Regions from separate parts of the Kitasatospora sp. NPDC089509 genome, predicted to be linked through region 2. Evidence: riboswitches for the same ligand, from Rfam matches in the RefSeq annotation. Region 2 holds a riboswitch; the other holds the start of a gene.

Region 1 (4,177 bases), on a different contig from region 2:
GCGGCGACGGCGAACAGGCCGAGGGTCTTGGTGGAGGTCCAGCCCCAGTGGTTGCCCTGGCTGACCGCGACCAGCAGCGCGGAGAGCCAGGCGGCCAGGGTGACGGCACCGAGCGGGTCGGCGCCGCCCTCCTTGTCGATGACAGGGTCGGACGGCACCCGGAAGGCGACCAGGGCGACCGCGAGCAGGCCGAAGGCCAGGCCCATCCAGAAGATCGACTTGTAGTTCCAGTGCTCCAGCAGCAGGCCGGTGGCGACCAGGCCGAGGCCGGAGCCGACGCCCATCGAGGCGCTGATGGCGGCGACGCCGCCGGTCACCTTCTGCTTGGGCAGCTCGTCACGGACGATGCTGATCGCCAGCGGCATCACGCCACCGCCGGCGCCCTGGAGGACACGGGCGACGATCAGCCAGGTGAAGGAGTGGGTGCTGACCGCCAGGGCCGAACCGGCGACCAGACCGGCCAGCGAGATCAGCAGCATGGGCTTGCGGCCCCGGAGGTCGCCGAAGCGGCCCAGCAGGGGAGTCAGCACGGCCGCGGACAGCAGGTTGGCGGTCATCAGCCAGGTGATGTTGGACCCGGAGACGTCCAGTTCCTTGGCCAGCGACGGCAGGATCGGAACGACCGCGGTCTGCACCACGCTGAACGACAGCATCGCCAGGATGAGGGCCGGCAGGACCCGGGCGTTGCGCTGCTTCTCGGCCGCGGTGGTGGGCTGTGGTGCCTCACTCACGGTTGCTTCCTTCCGTACATAGTGAATGAACTGAAGTAACTTTGCCGGGAGATACTTCAGAGTGTCAAATATCGAGTGGTTAAGATTTGGCAAAGGCGAAGGTTCCGCTTGGCGTACCGCGGGGGTGACGGGTGGTCGGGCACGCGGAGGGCCCCGGACCGGAGTCCGGGGCCCTCGGGAACGCGGGGGTGATCAGGCCAGCGGGCGCAGGGCGGCCGGGCGGGAGCCGTCGGCCACGTGGGTGGTGTGGGCGGTCGGCTCGGCCGGCTCGGCCGGGGCGTCGGCGGCGGGGGTGTCGTCGTGCACCTCGACGTGCTCGCGGCGCAGCTCGTCCCGGACCACCTCCTCCGCGGTGTAGCGCTCGACCACCAGGCGGACCCGCTCGATCGGGGCGAGGTACTTGCGGACCACCGGCCGCTCCTCACGGAGGGTGACCTCCTCGACCGCCTCGGCGATCTCCTTCTCGCTGAGCGAGGCGCGCTCGGCGTCGCTGACCGGCATCCGCTCCACCCGGACCCGCTCGCGGACCACCGGGACGCGGCGCTCGACCTGCTCGCTGGTCACGTACTTGCGCAGCTTCGCGGTGCCCAGGACGTGCCACTCGGTGGTGATGTCCAGGCGCTCCTCGCGGCAGGTGATCTCGATCGGGCCGTTGGGGGCCGAGGCGGCGGCGGTGCCGTTCGGTGCGGGGGCGGCCTCGGTCGGGGCGGGCCGGGGCTTGGTCTCGACGACCGGGGCGGCGGCCTCGGTGATCGCCGGGCCGGCGACCGTCGGCGCGGGGGTGCTGAGGGTCCGCACGGGGGCCTCCGGGGTGGTGTAGGTGCTGGTGTTCGAGCTGGTGGTCGTCGTCATGGTCGGGCCGGTCCCGGGGGAGTGGAGGGCCAGCGGTTTGGCGGCCGCGGCGGCCGAGGTGGTGCCGAAGTCGAGGTCGGGCCGCTCGTCCCGGCCGGTCCGGTCGGCGGACGGGCGGCCGTCCACCGGGGTGTCGAGGCCGTAGTAGCGGTAGAGCTGGAGCTCCTGGGCGGGCGACAGGTGCTGGCCGACGCCGAAGTCCGGCGAGTCCTTGACCAGCGACTTGTCGTACGGCACCCGGAGCTCGTCGCCGGAGAACTCGCTCGTGGTGAGCGGGACGAAGGCGTCCCGGCCGAAGATGCCGGTCCGGACGGCCGCCCACTCCGGCTGCCCGGTGGCGTCGTCCAGGTACACCTCGTCGACCGTGCCGATCTTGTCTCCGTTGCGGTCGACCGCCTTGTGGCCGATGAGGTCCCGGGGGTCGATGTCGGTCTGCACTCTTTCCTCCAAGCGCTGCGGCTGCGGAACTCCCGCAGGAAAGGCGGCCGGAGCACCCGTTCCGTCCGCCACTTCACACCAAAAGGCATGAAACGGACGGGCGCGAGCGGGGTGCGGCCGGACGGGTTCGCGCTGAGCCGTCCGGGGGACGCGCGTAGACCCGAAGTGACCCGACGCACCCGTGATCGGAAGGCCTCCCGCTGGTACCCTGGGCCCCGACCGCCGAGCCCGCTCGGGAGAGTCCTCGGCAGTGAAAACCGCTGGTCGAGGCGCCGAAGGAGCAACTCCTCCCCGGAATCTCTCAGGCATCCGTACCGTGCGGGATAGGTCACTCTGGAAAGCAGGGCAGGACCGTCGGCGCGGGAGCCGACGGCCACCACCCTCACCGACGGTGCAAGCCGACGGTGCGCCACAGCGCGCCGTGCGGGCGAAGCTCTCAGGTCCCGATGACAGAGGGGGAGGCCTTTCGGGTCCGCCCGCCCAGGTCGGTCCGCTGTCCGCAGCGGCGTTGGCCGGCCGGCGAGCGTACCCCAGCCGGTCCGTGACCAGGAGGCCTCGACCACCATGAACGCCCAGCCGAACGCGGGACGCCCCACCGGCGCCTCGACCCTCACCGAGCTTGAGCTGGCCAGCCCCTTCGAGAACCGCCACATCGGCCCCGACGCCGCCGCGCAGGAGAAGATGCTGGCCTCGGTCGGCTACGGCTCGCTGGACGAGCTCGCCGCCACCGCCGTTCCCGAGGCCATCCGCTCCATCACCGCCCTCGACCTGCCCGCCGGTCGCAGCGAGGCGCAGGTCCTCGCCGAGCTGCGCGAGCTCGCCGCCCGCAACCAGGTGCTCCAGCCGATGATCGGCCTGGGCTACTACGGCACCTTCACCCCGCCGGTGATCCTGCGCAACGTCATGGAGAACCCGGCCTGGTACACCGCGTACACCCCGTACCAGCCGGAGATCTCGCAGGGCCGCCTGGAGGCGCTGCTCAACTTCCAGACCCTGGTCTCCGACCTGACCGGTCTGCCGACCTCCGGCTCCTCGCTGCTGGACGAGGGCACCGCGGCCGCCGAGGCGATGGCGCTGGCCCGTCGCGTCACCAAGGTCAAGGGCGGCGTCTTCCTGGTCGACGTCGAGACCCTGCCGCAGACCGTCGCGGTGATCAACACCCGTGCCGTGCCGACCGGTGTCGAGGTGGTCGTCGCCGACCTGTCCGAGGGCATCCCGGCCGAGATCGCCGAGCGCGGCGTGTTCGGCGTGCTGCTGCAGTACCCGGGCGCCACCGGCGTGGTCCGTGACCTCGCCCCGGTGATCGAGCAGGCCCACGGGCTGGGCGCGGTCGTCGCCGTCGCCGCCGACCTGCTGGCGCTGACCCTGCTCAAGTCCCCGGGCTCGCTGGGCGCCGACATCGCCTGCGGCACCTCGCAGCGCTTCGGCGTGCCGATGGGCTTCGGCGGTCCGCACGCCGGCTACCTCTCGGTGCGCGCCGAGTACGCCCGCTCGCTGCCCGGCCGCCTGGTCGGCGTCTCCGTCGACGCCGACGGCAACCGCGCCTACCGCCTGGCGCTGCAGACCCGCGAGCAGCACATCCGCCGCGAGAAGGCCACCAGCAACATCTGCACCGCCCAGGTGCTGCTCGCCGTGATGGCCTCGATGTACGCGGTCTACCACGGCCCGGACGGCCTGGCCGACATCGCCCGCCGCACCCACCGCTACGCCGCCGCCCTCGCCGAGGGCCTGCGGGCCGGCGGCGTGGAGCTGCTGCACGGCGAGTTCTTCGACACCGTCACCGCCGTCGTCCCGGGCCGCGCCGCCGAGATCGCCGCCGCCGCCCGCGCCAACGGCATCAACGTGCACCAGGACGGCGCGGACCGGATCTCGGTCTCCACCGACGAGACCACCACCCGCGAGCACCTGGCGGGCGTCTGGGCCGCGTTCGGCGTCCCCGCGGTCGAGGCCGCCGAGGCCGCCGACGCGCTGCCGGCCGCGCTGCTGCGCGAGGACGAGTACCTGACCCACCCGGTCTTCCACAGCCACCGCTCGGAGACCTCCATGCTGCGCTACCTGCGCCGCCTGTCGGACCGGGACTACGCGCTGGACCGGGGCATGATCCCGCTGGGCTCCTGCACCATGAAGCTCAACGCCACCACCGAGATGGAGGCGGT
Region 2 (4,177 bases):
CGACTCAGCCCTCGGCGTGGGTGAGCGCGTTGTACTGGTCGGCGCTGAGCAGCTCGTCGGTCGACTCGACCCGCACCTTGAACAGCCAGCCGCCCTCGAACGGGGCGCTGTTGACCAGGGCGTTGTCGTCCAGGACGTCCTGGTTGACCTCGACGACCTCGCCGGTCACCGGGGAGTACAGGTCGCTGACCGACTTGGTGGACTCCAGCTCGCCGCAGGTCTCACCGGCGGTCACCGCGTCGCCGACCTCGGGCAGCTGCACGTAGACGATGTCACCGAGCGCGTCGGCGGCGTGCTTGGTGATGCCGATCGTCGAGACACCGTCCTCGGCGGCCGTCAGCCACTCGTGCTCCTTGGTGTACTGCAGGTGCTGGGGGTTGCTCATGGCGTCATTCTCCAGGATGGGAAGCGGGTACGACGCAGCGGGCCGCCGCACGGACGGCTCCGACGTGCGTCGATGGGAAAACGGCGGGGCCGGGACGGCCTCGGCGGTGGGTCAGCGGGCGCGCTTGTAGAACGGCAGCGCCACGACCTGGACCGGCTCGTGCTTGCCGCGCACGTCCACCGCGACGGTGCCGCCCGGGGTGGCGTGGGCCGCGTCCACGTAGGCCATCGCGATCGGCTTGCCCAGCGTCGGGGACGGCGCGCCGGAGGTGATCCGGCCGATCGGGGCACCCTCGGTGGAGACCACGGTGTACTCGGCGCGCGGCACCCGCTTGCCCTCGGAGACCAGGCCGACCAGCACCTTCGGCGGGTTGGTCTCGGCCGCGGCGGCGGCCTGCTCCAGCGCCTTGCGGCCGACGAAGGCGCCCTCGTTGGTGGTCTTGTCGAAACGGACGACCCGGCCCAGGCCGGCGTCGAACGGGGTCAGGTCGGTCGACAGCTCGTGCCCGTACAGCGGCATGCCCGCCTCCAGGCGCAGCGTGTCGCGGCAGGACAGGCCGCACGGGACCAGGCCGCGGCCCTCGCCGGCCGCCGTCAGCGCCTGCCAGACCGACTCGGCGTCGGCCGGGGCGCAGAAGATCTCGAAGCCGTCCTCGCCGGTGTAGCCCGTCCGGGCCAGCAGCACGTCCTGGCCGGCCACCGTGGCCGGGAGGATCGCGTAGTACTTCAGACCGGGCAGGTCGGCGTCGGTGGTCTCGGTCAGGATCGCGGTGGCCTCCGGGCCCTGCACGGCGATCAGCGCGTAGGTGTCGCGGTCGTCCGTGACGACGGCGTCGAAGCCCTTGGCGCGGGCGATCAGCTCGTCCAGGACCAGCTGGGCGTTGGAGGCGTTGGCGACGACCAGGAAGGCGTCCTCGCGCAGGCGGTAGACGATCAGGTCGTCCAGGATGCCGCCGTCCTCGGCGCAGATCATGGTGTAGCGGGCGCGCAGCTCGCCGAGCGCGGAGACGAAGCCGACCAGCGCGTGGTCCAGCATCTCGCCGGCCTGCGGGCCGGTGACGGTGATCTCGCCCATGTGCGAGAGGTCGAACAGACCGGCCCTGGTGCGGACGGCGAGGTGCTCCTCGCGCTCGCTGCCGTAACGCAGCGGCATGTCCCAGCCGGCGAAGTCGGTCATGGTCGCGCCGAGGGCGCGGTGCAGCGCGTCGAGCGCGGTCAGGCGGAGGGACGACATGGCCAGGAACTCCTCGGTCGGGGCACTCAGGGGTGCACGCGCCGGACCGGGCCCGTTCGGGGCCGACCCTGCGCGCGGGCATGCGGCGGCGTGGGTCTCCCCATCTGTCGTCGGACCTGAGAGCTTCACCGCCGTCCGCCCTCGGCTGTGACCAGCACCAGCTGGTTCCAGCATCGGGGACGGGACGGCGGCTTGCACCGTGGGTGGGCGCACGACCGGGCCGTGCGCCGCTTTCCAGATGTGCCTAACCCGCGCGGTAGGGGGGCCTGAGAGATTCCGGGGAGGACTTGCTCCTTCGGCGCCGGCTGTGCCTCCTGAGGGGCACTCCGGGCTCTCCCGCGCGGGTTCGAGCGGCCGGTGTGGAGTTGTGGGGGCCCGCGGCGCATGCCGTCGGACGCGCACATCATGGCACGTCCGCGCGCACTAGGGGAGAGGGGACCCGGTCACATACAGGGGAGGAGGGCACCGGGACCGGACAGGCAGGCGAACACGAGCCCTAAACTTCTCCGCGTCGGCGCAGCAGTGGGCGGCCGACCTTGCACGAGGGCGGATCGCGGCGCATGGGGTACCCGGTGGAGCAGCAGCAGGGGTGGGGCGGGCCGGAGGCGGCGCCGACGGGCGGTGCGTGGCCGGCGAACGAGCTGGAGCAGGTGCTGACCGCCGCGCTGGGGGACCCGGGGGCGACGCCGCGGGTGATCGAGGTGCTGGCCCGCAGCCAGGTGTGGATCCCGCTGCCGGCCGGGGGCGACCCGGGCGGGCAGGGACTGGACCTGCCGACCGTCGAGCTGGCCGGGGCCCCGTACGTGCCGGTGTTCTCCTCGCAGGAGGTGTTCCTCCAGCAGGCGCCCGGGATGGCCTTCGCGGTCGCCCCGGCCTGGGAGTTCGCCCGCGGGCTGCCGCTGGGGGTGGGGATCGCGGTCAACCCCGAGGCGGCGGTGGGCATCCCGGTGCCGCCGCAGGGCGTGGCCGAGCTGCGCCGCGGCCCGCGGGACGACCGCTGGGAGCACACCGAGAACGCGCCCGGGGCGCCGGCCGGCGGCCGGGTGGCGCTGCGCGAGCCGGTGCCGGGCGAGGATCCAGAGCACTTCCTGGCCGCCTGCCGGGCGGAACTGTCGGCCCTCCCCGGGGTGTTGACCGCACGTCGGGCGCTGGCCAGCGTCGAGGGCGAGCCGACGGTGATGTTCGTGGGCGTCCAGCTGGACCCGGCGGCCCCGGCCGACCCGGGTGCGGTGAACGAGGCGCTCGGGCGGGCGTTGGGAACCGCGCCGCTGCCGGGCGGCGTCCACCTCGTACTGCTCGACCTCGTCGACGACCCGGTGGTCGAGTGGCTGCTCACCCAGGTCATGCCCTTCTACTCGCGGGTGTGAGCGGGGTTCCATCACAGGCACGTCGCCGTGGCGGTGGCCGGTGCCGCGCCATAGGGTGCGTGCAGGCGGCTGACGGGCCGGCGGGTTCAGGAAAGAGGCGCGGCGAGGTGGGCGCATGAGTGCGGGAACGGGAGCGGGCGGGGTGCCGGGGCCCTGGGGCCAGGCTCCGACCGGGCGCCCGGGAGCGGATCCGGGCGCGTTGGAGCAGGTGCTGCGCGAGGTCGCGCCGGAGCGCTTCGACGCGTACGAGCGGCTGCTGCACGCGCTGGCCGAGGGCCGGGTCTGGATGCTGCTCTGGCACGGCACCCCGGGCAGTCCGGACGCGCAGTACGGGAACATGGAGATCAGCGGCCACGGCTACGCGCCGGCCGTGACCTCGCCCGAGCAGCTGGCGGCCTCGGGCTGGGCGCGGGCCCACGAGGTCATCTCCGGGCCGGAGATCGCCGCTTCGCTGTACCGCACCCGCTGGGGCCTGTGGCTGAACCCGCACGCCCCGGGCGGCGGGGTCGGGGTGCCGTGGGCGGACCTGCGGCGGATCGCGGCGGGCCTGGACCGGCTGCCGGCCGGTCCGTTGCAGCTGAGCGAGCCGCAGGTGAACGCCCAGCAGTTCTTCGCGCTGCTGGAGCGGCAGGCCGGTGAGGTGCGCGCGGTGCGGGCGCTGCGCCGGGCCTGGGTGCGGCCGGCGGTGGGGGAGCCGTACCTGGCGATCGGCCTGGACCTGTACGAGAGTTCGCCGCCGGCCGTGGAGGCGGTGCGGGCGCTGATGCAGCGGGCGATCGCGGTGGCCCCGGAGGGGCTCGCGGTGTCCACGGTGGCGATGGCGGACGAGTACGACCCGGTGGCGCTGTGGATGCGCGCCAACGCGCGGCCGTTCTTCGACCGGGAGGCGGGGCGGCCGGCGTCCGGTCCGTACCCGCAGGTCTCGCCGTCGTACCCGGGGCAGTCGCTGCCCGGTCAGCCGGGGCCCGGTCAGCCGATGTCGGGGTACGCCCCGTACGGCACCCAGCCGCCCGCGCCGGGTTGGGGGCAGCAGCCCCAGCGGCCGTGGCCCGGATACCCGGGCCGCTGATCGGCGAAACCCCGGGACTCGATAAAACCTTTGGCATGGAGCCGACTTGATTCGCCATCAGGTCGGCTTCGATGCTTTCCGGACGAATTTTCCAACCCTGATGCGGGCACATCTTGACATGGT

Evidence for each region. A riboswitch is a leader RNA that binds a small molecule or an ion and turns the genes downstream of it on or off. The one in region 2 is predicted to bind glycine.
Region 1: linked by a shared signal. The riboswitch ahead of gcvP (aminomethyl-transferring glycine dehydrogenase) and the one ahead of gcvT (glycine cleavage system aminomethyltransferase GcvT) in region 2 are both predicted to bind glycine.

Annotation. Positions count from the first base shown of each region.
Region 1 is NZ_JBIVHS010000025.1:129,691-133,867, reverse strand. Features, by position in the region: gene ACIP4P_RS36175 (MFS transporter) at 1-731, opposite strand, end outside; gene ACIP4P_RS36170 (PRC and DUF2382 domain-containing protein) at 924-2,021, opposite strand; glycine riboswitch at 2,245-2,348, shown strand; gene gcvP (aminomethyl-transferring glycine dehydrogenase) at 2,586-4,177, shown strand, end outside.
Region 2 is NZ_JBIVHS010000009.1:298,091-302,267, forward strand. Features, by position in the region: gene gcvH (glycine cleavage system protein GcvH) at 5-385, opposite strand; gene gcvT (glycine cleavage system aminomethyltransferase GcvT) at 497-1,618, opposite strand; glycine riboswitch at 1,863-1,967, opposite strand; gene ACIP4P_RS21345 (enhanced serine sensitivity protein SseB C-terminal domain-containing protein) at 2,179-2,985, shown strand; gene ACIP4P_RS21350 (enhanced serine sensitivity protein SseB C-terminal domain-containing protein) at 3,194-4,054, shown strand.